DNA from 2 places in the Streptomyces sp. NPDC104096 genome. Region 2 is predicted to be linked to the other one. Evidence: predicted binding sites of a transcription regulator. Region 2 holds the regulator's gene; the other holds the start of a gene.
What was found. The regulator HspR, encoded in region 2, represses chaperone genes until heat shock. The targets are predictions, from matches to a motif close to TTGAGNNNNNNNNNCTCAA.

Region 1: a site for HspR is predicted at 2,523-2,541, ahead of lon (endopeptidase La). Genes of this name have one in related genera too.

What each region holds. Positions count from the first base shown of each region.
Region 1 covers NZ_JBVJMD010000003.1:252,022-261,393, reverse strand. The annotation lists gene lon (endopeptidase La) at 86-2,500, opposite strand; gene ACZ60B_RS05640 (GNAT family N-acetyltransferase) at 2,747-3,526, shown strand; gene ACZ60B_RS05635 (rhomboid-like protein) at 3,543-4,481, opposite strand; gene ACZ60B_RS05630 (spermidine synthase family protein) at 4,730-5,434, shown strand; gene ACZ60B_RS05625 (response regulator transcription factor) at 5,558-6,298, shown strand; gene ACZ60B_RS05620 (HAMP domain-containing sensor histidine kinase) at 6,295-7,407, shown strand; gene ACZ60B_RS05615 (multifunctional oxoglutarate decarboxylase/oxoglutarate dehydrogenase thiamine pyrophosphate-binding subunit/dihydrolipoyllysine-residue succinyltransferase subunit) at 7,699-9,372, shown strand, end outside.
Region 2 covers NZ_JBVJMD010000002.1:397,020-406,391, forward strand. The annotation lists gene ACZ60B_RS04205 ((Fe-S)-binding protein) at 1-85, opposite strand, end outside; gene ACZ60B_RS04210 (MraY family glycosyltransferase) at 325-1,344, shown strand; gene dnaK (molecular chaperone DnaK) at 1,439-3,283, shown strand; gene grpE (nucleotide exchange factor GrpE) at 3,280-3,936, shown strand; gene dnaJ (molecular chaperone DnaJ) at 3,973-5,154, shown strand; gene ACZ60B_RS04230 (heat shock protein transcriptional repressor HspR) at 5,160-5,612, shown strand; gene ACZ60B_RS04235 (sugar ABC transporter substrate-binding protein) at 5,992-7,089, shown strand; gene ACZ60B_RS04240 (DUF4352 domain-containing protein) at 7,174-7,737, opposite strand; gene ACZ60B_RS04245 (helix-turn-helix transcriptional regulator) at 8,016-9,053, shown strand; gene ACZ60B_RS04250 (helix-turn-helix transcriptional regulator) at 9,079-9,372, opposite strand, start outside.

The DNA.
Region 1 (9,372 bases), on a different contig from region 2:
CCGCACCCGCACAGGGCGAAGGCCCGGGTCTCCCTCACGGTGACCCGGGCCCTCCCCGTCCGGTGCCCGCCGACCGGCACCGGTCTCACGCCGCCACCGGCACCTCCGGCGACACGCTGTTCACGGCCGGCGCCAGCGCCAGTTCCAGGACCTGGCGGACGTCGGTGACGGCGTGGACGTCGAGCCGGTCCAGCACCTCCGCCGGGACGTCGTCCAGGTCGGGCTCGTTGCGCTTGGGGATGATCACCGTGGTGACCCCCGCCCGGTGCGCGGCGAGCAGCTTCTGCTTCACCCCGCCGATCGGCAGCACCCGCCCGGTCAGCGAGACCTCGCCGGTCATCGCCACGTCCGTACGGACCAGCCGGCCGGACAGCAGCGACGCCAGGGCCGTCGTCATCGTGATGCCGGCGCTCGGGCCGTCCTTGGGGACCGCGCCCGCCGGGAAGTGGATGTGCACGCCCCGGTCCTTCAGGTCGGCGACCGGCAGTTCCAGCTCGGCGCCGTGCGAGCGCAGGAAGCTCAGCGCGATCTGCGCCGACTCCTTCATCACGTCGCCCAGCTGACCGGTGAGGGTCAGGCCCGCCGCGCCCGTCTCCGGGTCGGCCAGCGACGCCTCGACGAACAGGACGTCGCCGCCCGCGCCGGTGACCGCGAGCCCGGTGGCGACACCGGGGACGGCCGTGCGGCGCTCGGCCGGGTCCTGGGCGGACTCGGGCACATGGTGCGGCCTGCCGATCAGCGCGCGCAGGTCGCCGTCCGTGACGGTGAGCGGCAGCTCCCGCTCGCCCAGTTCGTGCTGGGCCGCGACCTTGCGCAGCAGCCGGGCCAGGGAGCGCTCCAGGGTGCGTACGCCCGCCTCGCGGGTGTACTCGCCGGCGAGCTTGCGCAGCGCGCTCTCGTCCAGGGTCACCTCGTCGGCGCCGAGTCCGGCCCGCTCCAGCTGGCGCGGCAGCAGGTGGTCCCGGGCGATGACGACCTTCTCGTCCTCGGTGTAGCCGTCCAGGCGGACCAGCTCCATCCGGTCGAGCAGCGCCTCCGGGATGGCTTCGAGCACGTTGGCGGTGGCCAGGAACACCACGTCGGACAGGTCGAGTTCGACCTCCAGGTAGTGGTCGCGGAAGGTGTGGTTCTGGGCCGGGTCGAGGACTTCGAGCAGGGCCGCGGCCGGGTCGCCGCGGAAGTCGGAGCCCACCTTGTCGATCTCGTCCAGCAGGACCACCGGGTTCATGGACCCGGCCTCCTTGACCGCCCGCACGATCCGGCCGGGCAGCGCGCCGACGTACGTACGCCGGTGGCCGCGGATCTCGGCCTCGTCGCGGACGCCGCCGAGGGCGACCCGGACGAACTTGCGGCCCATGGCGTGGGCGACCGATTCACCCAGGCTGGTCTTTCCGACACCGGGCGGCCCCACCAGGGCGAGCACGGCGCCGCCGCGCCGGCCGCCGATGACACCCAGACCTCGGTCCGTACGGCGCTTGCGTACCGCCAGGTACTCGGTGATCCGCTCCTTCACGTCGTCCAGACCGGCGTGCTCGGCGTCCAGGACCGCCTTGGCACCCTGGATGTCGTAGGCGTCCTCGGTCCGCTCGTTCCAGGGGAGTTCGAGGACGGTGTCGAGCCAGGTGCGGATCCAGGAGCCCTCGGGCGACTGGTCGCTGGACCGCTCCAGCTTGTCGACCTCCTTCAGGGCCGCCTCGCGGACCTTCTCGGGGAGGTCGGCGGCCTCGACCCGGGCGCGGTAGTCGTCGGACTCCTCGCCCTCCTTCTCGCCGTTCAGCTCCCGCAGCTCCTTGCGCACGGCCTCCAGCTGGCGGCGCAGCAGGAACTCGCGCTGCTGCTTGTCGACGCCCTCCTGGACGTCCTTCGCGATCGTCTCGGCCACGTCCTGCTCGGCGAGGTGGTCGCGCAGCTGCTGGGTGGCGAGCTTCAGGCGGGCCACCGGATCGGTGGTCTCCAGCAGCTCCACCTTCTGCTCGGTGGTCAGGAACGGCGAGTAGCCGGAGTTGTCGGCGAGCGCGGAGACGTCGTCGATGGCCTGCACCCGGTCCACGACCTGCCAGGCGCCGCGCTTGCGCAGCCAGGCGGTGGCGAGCGCCTTGTACTCCTTGACCAGTTCGGTGACGTGGCCGGGCAGCGGCTCGGGCACGCTCTCGTCGATGCGCGTCGCCTCGACCCACAGGGCCGCGCCCGGTCCGGTGGTGCCGGCGCCGATGCGCACGCGGCCGCGGCCGCGGATCAGCGCGCCCGGGTCGCCGTCGGCCAGCCGGCCCACCTGCTCGACGGTGCCGAGCACACCGGTGCCCGCGTACGCCCCGTCGATCCGTGGCACGAGCAGCACCCTGGGCTTGCCGGGCTCCGAGCGCGCGGCGGCCTGGGCGGCCTCCACCGCGGCCCGCACGTCGGCGTCGTTCAGATCCAGCGGCACCACCATTCCGGGCAGCACGACCTCGTCGTCGAGCGGCAGCACAGGCAGAGTGAGCGTGGTGGACGTCGAAGCCATGATCTCCCCTTCGGCAGTCAAGTTGAGCTATGCCGACTCAATGCACCTGAGCCCCCGAATGTTCCCCACCAGGTGTTCGCTCTGAGCGATCGCCTCCGCCGCAACGGGTGACACCCGGCACAACACCGACGGCACCCGTCTCCTTCCGCCTCCTCGCCCCGCCTGCCGCACCGCCGCGAACGCACCTCCGCGTCCGCCTCGAAAAGGTGTTGCCCGAGCCCGGGTCGCCGCCCGTACGTTCTCCCCATGACGGTCACCCAGAGCCTGCTCGACGCCTACGACGCCCAGCGCTGCACCCCGCCGCCCGGAGTCGCGTACGAGTACGACGGCCCGCTGCTCCGCCTCGACCTCGGCTTCCGCGGCTTCGTCACCGGGCCGCGCGATCTGGGCGGCCTGCGGGGCCGGGAGGTCGACGAGCTGATCGCACGGCAGCGGGACTTCTTCGCGGCCCGCGGGCAGGCGGTGGAGTGGAAGGTCCGCGGGCACGACAGCCCGGCCGATCTCACGGACCGGCTGACCGCGGCGGGCTTCGTGCCCGAGGCGCGGGAGACGGTGCTCGTCGGATCCGTGGCGCAGTCGACGGCGGGAGCGTCCGCCGCGCCGGAGGGGGTCACCGTGCGGCGGGTCACCGCGGACGCCGACCTGCGCCGGGTGGCGGCCCTGGAGACGGCGGTCTGGGGCCTGGACCTGAGCTCGATCGCCGACGACCTGATCGGGCGCGTGGCCCGCGCTCCGGAGGAGATCGCCGTCCTCGTCGCCGAGGCGGCGGGCGAGGTGGTCTGCGCGGCCTGGCTGACCTTCCGTCCCGGCGGCGAGTTCGCCTCGCTGGCGGGCGGCTCGACGCTCGCCGAGTGGCGCGGCCGGGGGATCTACCGCGCCCTGCTGGCCGCCCGCGCCGAGATCGCCGCCGCCCGCGGGATCCGCCATCTGCACGTGGACGCCTCCGACGACAGCGAGCCCATCCTGCGCCGGCTCGGCTTCCGGGCGGTGACCACGACGACTCCGTACGTGTGGTCGCCGCGGTAGCCAGGCCGGGGGAAGGTCACGCGGCGGCGCGGTCGCGGTGGCGGCGGCGCGTCAGCGGCCAGGTGGCGCAGCCGATCGCCAGGGACATCAGGTGTCCCCAGTTCGTCATGGGGTCCGAGAAGCCGATCAGGTCGCGCACCAGCATCGCGCCGAACACCACGAGCACCGGCCGGCCCAGCCACGGGGCGAGCAGGCCCGCCAGGGCGCCGACTCCGGCGGCGACGCCGAAGCTGATGCCGTAGTCGAGGCGGTGCAGGGAGGTGACGGGGAGACGGCCGGCCAGGACGGCCAGTCCCACCGGAACCTCGGTGGCGAGGGTCGCCGTGACGTGCCCGAGCAGGAAGACACCGGCCGTGCGCAGCCCTCCTATCCGCCGCTCCAGGGCGGTGAGGACGAGCAGACAGCAGATCGCGTAGACGGACAGGGCCCCGCCCGCGATCCACAGCGCGCTGGCCAGCAGGACCAGCACGGGGGTGCGCACGAGGTGCGCCACGTCGGTGCTGGAGCCCTGGTGGAGGGTGTGCACCAGGGCGGGATCGGCGCAGGCCGTGATCAGTGAGGTGACGGCCAGCACGGCCGTGAAGGCGAAGGCGAACGGCGTTCCGGTGGGGGTGGGGAGCAGCCGCCAGGGACGCAGGCGCGGACGCGCCCCCGCCGCCGGACCCGTGCTCGGCCCCCCGGCCGGACCCGCCGCCGGGCGCGCTTCGGACACCGCCTCGGACACCGCCGGGTGCGGGATCCCGGGCACCACCGCGTACGGGGCCCCGGACACCGCCCCCGCGTACGGGGTCTCGGATGCGCTCGCCACGACCGGGACCCATTGTCTGGGCATGCCGCCCAGCAGAGCGGAGGTGTCCGCGAGGGCCGGGCCCGAAGCCGCGGCCTGCGGACCCGAGGCGTCCGGGAGGGAGCCGTCCGGATCCGCCGGGGAGGCGGCGGTCGCAGTCCGTTCCACGGTGAGGCGCTCCTTCCGGTCCGCCCCCACCCTTCGCGCACCACGGGGTCACTGTCTATGACCGGCGCCACGCACACGCCGATTCACAGCAACCTCCCATACGGGCACTCGCGTCCGGCCCGGCGCGGTACGGCACAGAAGCGGTACCCGGCGGCGGCGCTCGCGTACCGAGGTGACTCCACGCGGGTGTGCCCCCGCATCGGAGCAAATCCCCCGACGGTCCGTCAGCAGAGTGCCAGGATGGGCGGATGCCCACGTCATACGACACCCCCCAAGTCCTGGACCGCCGCGAGGGCCCGTACGGAGAGGTCGTACTGCGCCGCCAGGGAGGGCTGTTGCAGATCATCGCCAACGGCTGCTTCCTGATGGACACCTCCGACGGCCGCTCGGAGCGGCTGCTCGTCGACGCGGCGCTCACCGCCCTGGACGGCTGTCGCCGGCCGCCCCTCACCGGGGGTCACCGGCGGCCGGCCGTGCTGGTCGGCGGCCTGGGTGTCGGTTTCTCGCTCGCGCACGCCGCGGCCGACCCACGCTGGGGCCGGATCACCGTCGTGGAGCGCGAGCCCGCCGTCATCGACTGGCACCGCACGGGCCCCCTGTCCGGGACCACCCGCGAGGCGCTCGCGGACCCGCGCACGGAGATCGTCCAGGCGGACCTGCTCGACTACATCAATGAGACATACGACACATTCGACGCACTGTGTCTCGACATCGACAACGGGCCGGACTGGACCGTCACCAAGGGCAACCAAGGGCTCTACGGCCCGGCCGGGCTGGCGAGTTGCGCGAGGGCGCTGAGATCCGGCGGGGTGCTGGCGGTGTGGTCGGCGCGGCCGTCTGCCGAATTCGAGGAAACCTTGCGCAATGCCGGATTCACGCAGGTACGTACCGAAGAGGTGCCGGTTGCCCGGGGCGTTCCGGACGTCGTCCACCTCGCCGTCCGACCTGGATAGCAAAGCCGCGGTGACTCCCCGTACGCTGCATCCCTGACGCGGATCATTCAAGCGTCAATCGCAAGCATGCGCAGACCGAGGAATCACCCCACTGATTCCGGAGAGCACACTCAGGGGCGGGCGATGGAGCAGACACATACCTCCCACAACGGGACGGCCACGGCGACTCAGGGCGCCCAGCGGCGGGTCCTGGTGGTCGAGGACGACTCGACGATCGTCGAAGCCATCGCGGCCCGACTTCGCGCCGAGGGATTCCTGGTGCAAACCGCGGGCGACGGCCCGGCGGCCGTCGACACCGCCGAGGCATGGCAGCCCGATCTGCTGATCCTCGACATCATGCTGCCCGGTTTCGACGGTCTGGAGGTCTGCCGTCGCGTGCAGGCCCAGCGGCCGGTGCCGGTGCTGATGCTGACCGCGCGTGACGACGAGACCGACATGCTGGTCGGGCTCGGCGTGGGCGCCGACGACTACATGACCAAGCCGTTCTCGATGCGGGAGCTGGCCGCGCGGGTCCATGTGCTGCTGCGCCGGGTCGAGCGGGCCGTCGTGGCCGCCTCGACACCGCGCAGCGGCATACTGCGCCTCGGCGAGCTGGAGATCGACCACGCGCAGCGCCGGGTGCGGGTGCGCAGCGAGGACGTCCATCTGACGCCCACCGAGTTCGACCTGCTGGTGTGCCTGGCGAACACCCCGCGCGCGGTGCTCTCCCGTGAGCAGCTGCTGGCCGAGGTGTGGGACTGGGCGGACGCCTCCGGCACCCGTACCGTCGACAGCCACATCAAGGCGCTGCGCCGGAAGATCGGCGCCGAGCGGATCCGCACCGTGCACGGTGTGGGCTACGCGCTGGAGACACCTACGCCATGAGCGACGGACGGTCGGCCGCACGGAGGAGCCCCGGGGGCGAGCCCTGGGGTGGCGTACGCCCGTTCTCGATCAAGACCAAGCTGGGCGCGCTGGTCGTCATATCGGTGCTGATCACGACCGGGCTGTCGATGATCGCGGTGCACACCAAGACCGAGCTGCGCTTCATCACGGTCTTCTCGATGATCGCCACACTGCTCATCACGCAGTTCGTGGCGCACTCGCTCACCTCGCCGCTGGACGAGATGAACACGGTCGCCCGGTCCATCTCGCACGGCGACTACACCCGCCGGGTGAGCGAGAAACGCCGGGACGAGCTCGGCGACCTGGCGCAGACGATCAACGTCATGGCCGACGAGCTGGAAGCGCAGGACCTGCACCGCAAGGAACTGGTGGCCAACGTCTCGCACGAGCTGCGGACGCCCATCGCGGGGCTGCGCGCGGTGCTGGAGAACGTCGTGGACGGCATCTCGGTGGCGGACACCGAGACGATGCGCACCGCCCTGAAGCAGACCGAGCGGCTCGGCCGGCTGGTGGAGACGCTGCTGGACCTGTCCCGGCTCGACAACGGCGTCGTACCGCTGCGCCAGCGGCGTTTCGAGGTCTGGCCGTATCTGTCAGGGGTGCTGAAGGAGGCCAACATGGTCGCCTCCGCGCGCGCGAGCATGGCCTCGGGCTCCGGCAGCCACACCCGTACGGACGTCCATCTCCACCTGGACGTGTCCCCGCCGGAGCTGACCGCGCACGCGGACCCCGAGCGCATCCACCAGGTCGTGGCCAACCTCATCGACAACGCGGTCAAGCACAGCCCGCCGCACGGCCGGGTGACGGTCCGGGCACGGCGCGGGACGCTGCCGGAGTCGCTGGAGCTGGAGGTCCTGGACGAGGGGCCCGGCATACCCCGCTCGGAGTGGCACCGCGTCTTCGAGCGGTTCAACCGGGGAGCCGTCCGCCGGCCGCACGGTCCGGGCAGCGACGGCGGTACGGGACTGGGGCTGGCGATCGCCCGCTGGGCGGTGGATCTGCACGGCGGCCGCATCGGCGTGGCCGAATCCGACCGGGGGTGCAGGATCATCGTCACTCTCCCGGGACTGTCATCTGTGCCAAGTTGACGTAAAGTGCGAACCGGAGCCACAAGATCCACGGGCGTCCGCGCCGACGGACACGTGTGATCAGGCACAGGCCCACGTCAACGGCGTGCGAGGCCTCCTTCGACGAACCCTGACGCATCACCCACGTAGCGGAACCACATGTGTTTCCCGCCATTTCCAGGGCCGAAACACACTTTCTGATGTGACTTACACGACGTTGAACCGGCCCGACCTGACCTTCCCGGCCAGGGGGGCGTAGCCTTTATTCCCGCTGTCCATCACCTTGTGAAGCGGAAGAGGGCGGTTGCCGCCGTGTCGCCACAGTCCCCCAGTAACGCATCGAGCCTCTCGACCGACGCAGACCAAGCGGGCAAGAACCCCGCTGCCGCGTTCGGCCCCAACGAGTGGCTCGTCGACGAGATCTATCAGCAGTACCTCCAGGACCCGAACTCGGTAGACCGTGCCTGGTGGGACTTCTTCGCCGACTACAAGCCGGGGACGGCTACCTCCCCGGCTCCGGCGGGCACTGCGGCCGCGGGGGCCGCAGGCGCCTCCGCCCCGGCACCCGCCGCCCCGGCTCCGGCCGCGCCCGCCGCTCCGGCCGCCCCGGCCGTGCCCGCGCCCGCGCAGGCTCCCGCGAAGCCCGCGGCCGCCGCTCCGGCGCCCGCCGCGGCTCCGGCGAAGCCCGTCGCCGCGGCCCCGGCCGCCAAGGCGAAGGCCGCTCCGGCCGCCGAGGCTCCCGGAGGTCCCGAGTTCGTGACGCTGCGCGGTCCCTCCGCCGCGGTCGCCAAGAACATGAACGCCTCCCTGGAGCTGCCCACGGCCACGTCCGTGCGCGCGGTCCCGGTGAAGCTGCTGTTCGACAACCGCATCGTCATCAACAACCACCTCAAGCGGGCCCGGGGCGGGAAGATCTCCTTCACGCACCTGATCGGCTTCGCGATGGTGCAGGCCATCAAGGCCATGCCGTCGATGAACTGGCACTACGCGGAGAAGGACGGGAAGCCCACCCTCGTCAAGCCCGCGCACGTCAACTTCGGTCTCGCCATCGACCTGGTGAAGCCGAACGGCGACCGCCAGCTCGTCGTCGCCGGCATCAAGAAGGCCGAGACGCTGAACTTCTTCGAGTTCTGGCAGGCCTACGAGGACATCGTCCGCCGCGCCCGCGACGGCAAGCTGACGATGGACGACTTCACCGGTGTGACGGTCTCCCTGACCAACCCCGGCGGCCTCGGCACCGTCCACTCGGTCCCGCGTCTGATGCCCGGCCAGTCGGTCATCATGGGCGTCGGCTCCATGGACTACCCCGCGGAGTTCCAGGGCACCTCCCAGGACACCCTGAACAAGCTCGGCATCTCGAAGGTCATGACGCTCACGTCGACCTACGACCACCGGGTGATCCAGGGCGCGGCCTCCGGCGAGTTCCTGCGGATCGTCGCGAACTTCCTGCTCGGCGAGCAGGGCTTCTACGACGGCATCTTCGCCTCGCTGCGCATCCCCTACGAGCCGGTCCGCTGGCTCAAGGACATCGACGCCAGCCACGACGACGACGTCACCAAGGCCGCCCGCGTCTTCGAGCTGATCCACTCCTACCGGGTCCGCGGCCACGTCATGGCCGACACCGACCCGCTGGAGTACCGCCAGCGCAAGCACCCCGACCTGGACATCACCGAGCACGGGCTCACCCTGTGGGACCTGGAGCGCGAGTTCGCGGTCGGCGGTTTCTCGGGCAAGTCCCTGATGAAGCTGCGCGACATCCTCGGCGTGCTGCGCGACTCGTACTGCCGCACCACCGGCATCGAGTTCATGCACATCCAGGACCCCAAGCAGCGCAAGTGGATCCAGGACCGCGTCGAGCGCCCCCACGCGCGCGTGGAGCGCGAGGAGCAGCTGCGCATCCTGCGCCGGCTGAACGCGGCGGAGGCCTTCGAGACCTTCCTGCAGACGAAGTACGTCGGCCAGAAGCGCTTCTCCCTGGAGGGCGGC
Region 2 (9,372 bases):
GGACGAACTGGCCGACGGCGCGTGCGAGCAGCGCCACGCCGACCACGGTCAGGACCAGCGACACGATGATCGCGGCGAGTTGCATTTCGGGGCTCCTCGGGCCTGCGAGGGATTCTCGTTCGAGATTACTAAGCGGTAACTTATGCAGTCCGTCTGAGACTACCCGCATCCTCCGCCGCACTGTAGTCAGCCGCTCGGTGATCTGTGTCGCTGAGGCTTGCCTCACGGTCCGGGTCGCGGAGCCGGTCGGGGGCGGTCCGGAGCGGTCGCGATCCGATCGTGTTACTCGTACCAAATTGGTACATTTACCTCTAACTTATATCCGTGCTCTACGGGATCGCCGCCGCCACCGCCGCCCTCCTCCTCGCCGCCGTCCTCACGGCGCTGCTCCGGGCCCCCGCCCGCCGGCGCGGGGTGGTCGACCGACGGCGGCAGCGGCCGTTGCCGCTGCTGGGCGGAGTGGCGGTGGTGGTGGCCACCTGTGCCGTCGCGGCGGTGGGCGACTGGACGGGGGTCGCGCCGCTCGGCACCGGGATCGGACAGCTGCTCGGCGCGGGCGCCGCGGTCGCCGCGCTCGGGCTGGTCGCCGACGTGTGGCGGCTGAAGACGCGGTTCATCGTCGTCGGTACGGCCGTGGCGGCGGCCTGTGTCGTGCCGTACCCGGAGACGGGTGTGGCGGCCGGGCTGTCGGCCGTGGGCTGGATCGTGTGCGTGACGGTCGCCTTCAAGGGGCTCGACCACGCCGACGGGCTGGTGGGCACCGTCGGGGTCGTCACCGCCTTCGGGGCGGGCGCCTGCGCCGCCGCCGAGGTCATGGACGGGCTCGCGGTGCTGCTCAGCGTGCTGGCCGCCGCGCTGACCGGCTTCCTCATGCACAACTGGCATCCCGCGCGGGTCGGCCTCGGCGCCTGCGGTTCGCTGTTCACCGGTTTCGTGCTCGCCGCGGCCGCCGTGCAGGTCCGCGCCGGGTACGGGTTCGGCTCCAGCGTGGGCGTGCTGTTCGCGCTCACCGCGGTCGCCGTCGCCGACGCCGTCCTCGTGGTCCTGGCGCGGCGGATCGCCGGGCGCCCGCTGCTGCGCCGCGGGCCCGACCATCTCGGCCACCGGCTGCGCCGGCTCGGGCTCACCCCGCAGGGGGCGACCGTGGTGCTCGGTGCCGCGGCGTTCCCGGCGGTGCTCGTCGGGGTGCTGGTGCACACCGGATGGATCGGCGCGCAGGCCGCGCTCTGGGTGGCGGTGGTGGCGCTGATCGGTGTGTGGGGGGTACTTCGATTTCCGGTGAACGGGTCGCGACGCCCCGCATCCACGCAGGTCAGAGCCCAGTTGCGTGTAAGGAACGGATAAGAGTTGAGCCTCCACGGCTCAGCTCTGTTGACCGCGGGGTGGTGGTCGTGCACACTTGAGTCCGTTCCACTCAAGTCAGCTGGAGGAAATCACCATGGCACGTGCGGTCGGCATCGACCTGGGCACGACTAACTCCGTCGTCAGCGTTCTGGAGGGCGGCGAGCCCACCGTCATCACCAACGCCGAGGGTGCCAGGACCACGCCGTCCGTCGTCGCCTTCGCGAAGAACGGTGAGGTGCTGGTCGGCGAGGTCGCCAAGCGCCAGGCGGTCACGAACGTGGACCGGACCATCCGCTCGGTGAAGCGCCACATGGGCACCGACTGGAAGATCGAGCTCGACGGGAAGCACTTCAACCCGCAGCAGATGAGCGCGTTCATCCTGCAGAAGCTGAAGCGCGACGCCGAGGCGTACCTGGGCGAGAAGGTGGCCGACGCGGTCATCACCGTCCCGGCGTACTTCAACGACTCCGAGCGCCAGGCGACGAAGGAAGCCGGTGAGATCGCCGGTCTCAACGTCCTTCGTATCGTCAACGAGCCCACCGCGGCCGCGCTCGCGTACGGCCTCGACAAGGACGACCAGACGATCCTCGTCTTCGACCTCGGTGGCGGCACCTTCGACGTGTCCCTCCTGGAGATCGGCGACGGCGTCGTCGAGGTGAAGGCCACCAACGGTGACAACCACCTCGGTGGTGACGACTGGGACCAGCGCGTCGTCGACTACCTGGTGCAGCAGTTCCGCTCCGGTCACGGCGTGGACCTCGCCAAGGACAAGATGGCCCTGCAGCGTCTGCGCGAGGCCGCCGAGAAGGCCAAGATCGAGCTGTCCTCGTCCACCGAGACCTCGATCAACCTGCCCTACATCACGGCCTCCGCCGAGGGCCCGCTGCACCTGGACGAGAAGCTCACGCGCGCCCAGTTCCAGCAGCTGACCGCCGACCTGCTGGAGCGCTGCAAGACGCCGTTCCACAACGTCATCAAGGACGCCGGCATCCAGCTGTCCGAGATCGACCACGTCGTCCTCGTCGGCGGCTCGACCCGTATGCCCGCCGTCGCCGAGCTCGTCAAGGAGCTGACCGGCGGCAACGAGGCCAACAAGGGCGTGAACCCGGACGAGGTCGTCGCCATCGGCGCCGCGCTCCAGGCCGGTGTCCTCAAGGGTGAGGTCAAGGACGTCCTGCTCCTCGACGTGACCCCGCTGTCCCTCGGCATCGAGACCAAGGGCGGCATCATGACCAAGCTCATCGAGCGGAACACGACGATCCCGACCAAGCGGTCCGAGATCTTCACCACCGCCGAGGACAACCAGCCGTCCGTGCAGATCCAGGTCTACCAGGGCGAGCGCGAGATCGCGGCGTACAACAAGAAGCTCGGCATGTTCGAGCTGACCGGTCTGCCGCCGGCCCCGCGCAGCGTGCCGCAGATCGAGGTCGCCTTCGACATCGACGCCAACGGCATCATGCACGTCACGGCCAAGGACCTCGGCACCGGCAAGGAGCAGAAGATGACCGTCACCGGCGGCTCCTCGCTGCCGAAGGACGAGGTCGACCGCATGCGCCAGGAGGCCGAGAAGTACGCGGAGGAGGACCACGCCCGCCGCGAGGCGGCCGAGGCCCGCAACCAGGGCGAGCAGCTCGTCTACCAGACGGAGAAGTTCCTCAAGGACAACGAGGACAAGGTCCCGGGCGAGATCAAGACCGAGGTCGAGGCCTCCGTCGAGGAGCTGAAGGCCGCGCTCAAGGGCGAGGACTCCGCCCAGATCCGCACCGCCACGGAGAAGGTCGCCGCCGTCTCGCAGAAGCTGGGCCAGGCGATGTACGCCGACGCCCAGGCCGGGCAGGCCGCCGGTGGCGCGTCCGCCGGTGCCGGTGAGGCCCGCGCCGACGACGACGTCGTGGACGCCGAGATCGTCGACGACGAGCGCCGGGACGGTGTCGCGTGACGGAGGAGACCCCGGGCTTTGAAGAGAAGCCCGACGTCCCCTCCGGCGCCACCTCTGACGACGCCGAGCCGACGGCCGCCGCTCCCTCCGCGGAGGAGGCGGCGGCCCCGGCCGGGGACGCGAACCGGACCGCGGCCCTGGTGGCCCAGCTGGACCAGGTGCGCACGGCGCTCGGCGAGCGCACGACGGACCTCCAGCGGCTCCAGGCCGAGTACCAGAACTACCGTCGCCGGGTCGAGCGGGACCGGATCGCGGTCCGGGAGATCGCCATCGCGAACCTCCTGACCGAGCTCCTGCCCGTGCTCGACGACATCGGGCGCGCGCGGGACCACGGCGAGCTGGTCGGCGGGTTCAAGTCCGTCGCGGAGTCGCTGGAGACCGTCGCGGCGAAGATGGGTCTGCAGCAGTTCGGCAAGGAGGGCGAGCCCTTCGACCCGACGATCCACGAGGCCCTGATGCACAGTTACGCACCGGACGTCACCGAGACGACGTGCGTGGCGATTCTGCAGCCCGGGTATCGGTTCGGCGAGCGCACCATCCGCCCCGCGCGGGTGGCGGTGGCCGAGCCCCAGCCGGGGGCGCAGACGGTCAAGGCCGAGGACTCGGCCGAGACGGGTGACGACAAGGAGAGCGGTGGCCCGGACGAGGGCTGACGCTCAGACACGGAAGCGGAAGGAGGGGCGTCGGGGATGAGCACCAAGGACTTCATCGAGAAGGACTACTACAAGGTTCTCGGCGTCCCCAAGGACGCGACCGAGGCCGAGATCAAGAAGGCGTACCGGAAGCTCGCCCGCGAGTTCCACCCGGACGCCAACAAGGGCAACGACAAGGCCGAGGAGCGGTTCAAGGAGATCTCCGAGGCGAACGACGTCCTCGGCGACCCCAAGAAGCGCAAGGAGTACGACGAGGCCCGCGCCCTCTTCGGTGCCGGCGGGTTCCGCCCGGGACCGGGCGCGGGCGGCGGCAACTTCAACTTCGACCTGGGCGACCTCTTCGGCGGCGGCCCGCAGGGCGGCGGTGGTGCCGGCGGCTTCGGCGGCGGCATCGGCGACGTCTTCGGGGGCCTGTTCAACCGGGGTGGCGCGGGCACCGGCACGCGCACCCAGCCCCGGCGCGGACAGGACATCGACACCGAGGTCACGCTCAGCTTCACGGAGGCGATCGAGGGCGCGACGGTCCCGTTGCGGATGACCTCGCAGCAGGCGTGCAAGGCCTGTTCCGGCACCGGCGACAAGAACGGCACCCCGCGGGTGTGCCCGACCTGCGTCGGCACCGGACAGGTGGCGCGGGGCTCCGGCGGCGGCTTCTCGCTGACGGACCCCTGCCCGGACTGCAAGGGGCGCGGCCTGATCGCCGAGCACCCCTGCATGGAGTGCAAGGGCAGCGGCCGTGCCAAGTCCTCGCGCACCATGCAGGTCCGCATCCCGGCGGGCGTCACCGACGGGCAGCGGATCCGGCTGCGCGGCAAGGGCGCGCCCGGTGAGCGGGGCGGGCCGGCGGGCGACCTGTATGTCGTCGTGCACGTCGACGCGCACCCGGTGTTCGGCCGCAAGGACGACAACCTCACCGTCACCGTCCCGGTGACGTTCACGGAGGCGGCACTCGGCGGCGAGGTGCGGGTCCCGACCCTCGGTGGTCCGCCGGTGACGCTGAAGCTCCCCCCGGGCACCCCCAACGGGCGCACCATGCGCGCCCGTGGCAGGGGGGCGGTCCGCAAGGACGGCACCCGCGGCGACCTGTTGGTCACCGTCGAGGTGAGTGTTCCGAAGGATCTGTCGGGGAATGCTCGTGACGCACTGGAGGCGTATCGCGAGGCGACCGCGGGGGAGGACCCGCGGGCGGAGCTGTTCGAGGCCGCGAAGGGAGCTTGAGCGTGATGGACGGCCGTCGGCGCAACCCGTACGAACTGAACGAGGAGACCCCGGTCTACGTCATCTCGGTGGCGGCCCAGCTCTCCGGTCTGCATCCGCAGACGCTGCGTCAGTACGACCGTCTGGGTCTGGTCTCCCCCGACCGCACGGCCGGACGGGGCCGGCGCTACTCGGCCCGCGACATCGAACTGCTGCGCACCGTCCAGCAGTTGTCGCAGGACGAGGGCATCAACCTGGCCGGTATCAAGCGGATCATCGAACTGGAGAACCAGGTCGCGGCGCTCCAGTCCCGCGTGGCGGAGATGGAGGCGGCGCTGGAGGGCGCGGCGGCCGCGATGCGACAGCGTGAGGCCGCGGTGCACGCCTCCTACCGGCGGGACCTGGTCCCGTACCAGGAGGTCCAGCAGACCAGCGCGCTGGTGGTGTGGCGGCCGAAGCGGCCGGGGTCCTCCGACTGAGGGCCGCGACGCGGGGGTACGGCGCGACGGCACGTGTGTGAAGGGGCCCGGGAGACCTCCCGGGCCCCTTCGCGTGCGGCCGGTGGCGGGCCCCGGCGGACGCCGACACCCTTCGTGATCATGGTTCGACGGAGCGGCGATGGATTGTGTGAAACTTTACTTTTCCATGAACTTCCCATGGGTGAAGGGACCGTAAAAGGGCGTTTGGCGAAGAATGGGCAGGGCGTTCACGACCGACTGTGAGCGAAGCGGAGCATGATGTTGCTATCTCGTTAAGTGCCTCGGCTTGACGGCGACCGTTGTTGACGCGTTGGCTTTTCAGACACCTGGGTCACCATGCCGTACCCATGTCCGGATCGCACTTGAAGTGAGCCCCCGAATGCGCCGTATCGCCATAGCCGTGGCCGCGTCCACCATGACCCTCTCGTTGGCAGGCTGCGGCATGCTCGACGCATCGGGGGACGCCGCAGAAGCGAGCCCGACGAAGGGCAACGACGTCACGGTGGGCATCCTGATGCCGGAGAAGACGAACACGCGCTACGCGGACTTCGACTATCCGATCATCAAGGCGAAGGTCGCCTCCCTGACCAACAACCAGGGCCGGACCGCGTACGCCAACGCCGCCGCCGACGCGGACGTGCAGGCGACCCAGATGCAGAAGATGATCGACGACAAGGTCGACATCATCCTGCTGGACGCCGTCGACTCGCACTCCATCGCGGGCATGGTGAAGAAGGCCAAGGACGCGGGCATCCCCGTCATCGCCTACGACCGTCTGGCCGAGGGCCCGATCGACGCGTACATCTCCTTCGACAACGAGCTCGTCGGCGAGGTGCAGGGCCGCACGCTGGCCGAGCAGGTGGACAACTCCTCCGGCAAGATCGTCATGGTCAACGGTTCGCCCACCGACCCGAACGCCAAGCAGTTCAAGGCGGGCGCGCTCGCCGAGCTCGACGGCAAGGTGGTCATCGCCGACACCTGGGACACCAAGGACTGGAACCCCGACGTGGCCCAGGCCAAGATGACCAAGGCGATCGAGCGGATCGGCAAGGGCAACATCGCCGGCGTCTACGCGGCCAACGACGGTATGGCCGGCGGTGTCATCAAGGCCTTCAAGGCCGCGGGTGTCACCAACATGCCGCCGATCACCGGCCAGGACGCGGAGCTGGCGGGTGTCCAGCGGATCGTCGCCGGTCAGCAGTACATGAGCGTCTACAAGTCGTACCCGGAGGAGGCCGAGGCCGCCGCGCAGATGGCCGTCGCCAAGATCCAGGGTCACGACATCCAGTTCGACGCCCTGACCCGCGACAAGGTCGACAGCCCCACGAACAAGAACATCCCCTCGCTGCTGGTGAGCGTGGTCGCGCTGACCCAGGACAACATCAAGGACACCGTCGTCGCGGACGGCATCTACAAGGTGTCCGACATCTGCACGGCCGACTACAAGGCGGCCTGCTCCGCCCTCGGGCTCAAGTAGGGCTCGGCGCCGCACGGGCCGGGTGACGGCTCACGGGCCGGGTGACGGCTCACGGGCCGGCCGCCTCACCGCCCCACGCACGGCTCACCAGCCCACGAGTGGCTTCATCGGGATGAGCACGCCCTCCGGGGCGTGCTCCACCGGACGGCTGTCCATGAAGCCCGCCCGGTCGCGGTCGCCCGAGACGCGCACGCCCGTGACCTTCGCGTCGCGCGGCACGTCGTACCAGATCTCGACCTCGACGAGATCGTGGCCGCCGATCTCGACCTGGTCGTGCTGGCGTCGTACCGCCATCGCGAAGGTGTCCGCCCGTCCGCGCCGGCCGGCGACGCCCTCCAGGCGCTGCCGCGCCACCACGTACGTGTGGAACTCGGGGTCCTTGTTCTCCACCCGCAGCCGGACCGCGCAGAACTGACCGTCCGGTTGCGCCTCACTGTGCGACCCCGAGACGGCCGTGAGGCCACAACGCAGGGACAGCAGGGTGAACGTGAGGTGTCCGTCCTTGTGGGCCCTGGAGGGCCGTTGGACGGCCGCGGAGGCCGACGGGCCCGCCGGACCCCCGCCACCCGCGTCGCAGCCCGTGACGGGCAGCGTCAGCGCGGCCAGCGTCGTCCACATCAGTGCCTTCGGCAGGCGCCCTCTCGGCATACGGGAAGTGTCGGGCCGTCGGGGCCGAAAAGGGAGGGGGCGGACACGACGGGAAGGCGTGGGCGTCCGTCACCCGGGGGAGTGGATTCCGCCGAGTACCGGCCGGGTACGGAACACCACCGTCAGCTTGTGGCGATGCCATGAGCGGAGGTAGGCGGAAAGCGGGGCGAACCGGCTGTTTCCCACGGTCGGGCCGAGGGAAGCCGTGTTGCGGAGCAGGTAGGGTCCGCGCATAGTGGCGCCTGCGGAAGAGGCTGGAACCGGGGGTGGGACGGGCGATGGCCGGGCACGGGACGGAGCAGCATCCACACGGTGCCGACCGACTGTGCGAGGCCGGGGATCGGGTGTATTCCCGGGCCGTACGGCGCGGGCGGGTGCGCCGTCGTGACGCCGATCCGGTGCCCTGCCTCCTGGAACTGGCCCTGCTGCACCCGGACCCCGACGACATGGACTGGCTGGTGCCGACCGCGCCGCAGGAGGTCATGACGCGGCTGCTGCGCGCGGTGCACGACGAGGTCAGCGCGAGCCGGCACCGGGTGGGCGCGGCGGTCGCGGCCGTCGAGTGGTACGCGGGCCTGGGCGGCCGGCTGCCGTCCTCCGGCACCGAGGGCAGCTCGATCCGCGTCCTGGAGGGCCTGTCCCGGATCCAGACGGCGATGGACGAGGCGACCGAGGCCTGCACGACGGAGGTGCTGACGGTGCAGCCGGGCGGCATCCGCCGCGAGGCCGAGCTGTCCGAGGGGCTGCACCGGGCGCTGACGCTGCGCGGGCGCGGGGTGCGGATGCGCGACCTGTACAACCATGTGGCCCGGCACGGGCAGGGCCTGCTCAACTACCTGGAGCTGATGGGCGACACGGTCGAGGCGCGCACCCTCGACGAGGTCGTCGACCGGCTCATCCTGTTCGACCGCACGGTCGCCTTCATCCCCGCCAACGCCGATCACACCATGGCCCTGGAGCTCAGACACCCGGCCCTGGTCGGCTACTTCGCCACGGTCTTCGAGCGGTTCTGGCGGCTGGCGATCCCGCTCACCGCCCCGTTGCCCGACACCGGCATCGAGGGCATCTCGCACCGCGAGCAGTCCATCGCGGCGCTGCTCGCGGAGGGGCACCAGGACGCGGTGATCGCGGAGCGCCTCGGCATCAGCGTCCGCACCTGCCGGGCGCACATCGCGCGGCTGTCGGAGACGCTGGGCGCGGCGAGCCGCACCCAACTGGGCGTCAGGATCGCCCAGGTCGGCCTGGACAGCTCCGCGCCCACCCCCGGTGCGCCGCAGGTCGCCCTGCCCGATCAGGGGTCCCCGACCGCCCTTTGAGGGGGCCGGGCGAGGGCGCCCCGGGTCACGCCCCGCCGTCGTCGGCCACGCCCGGGTGGTCCTGGTTGAGGATCCCCGACTGGGCTATCAGATAGCCGAGTTGGGCACGGCTGCCGCTGCCCAGGGCGGTGGCCAGTTTGGCTATGTGGGCCCGGCAGGTGCGTACGTTCATGCCCAGCCGGCGCGCGATGGCCTCGTCCACATGGCCCTCCACGAGAAGCTTGGCGATGGAGTGCTGGATGTCGGTGATGCCGTCCGGGGCGGTCTCGTAGGGGGCTCCGGCGCTCAGCGGCACCGCGCGGTTCCACATGAACTCGAA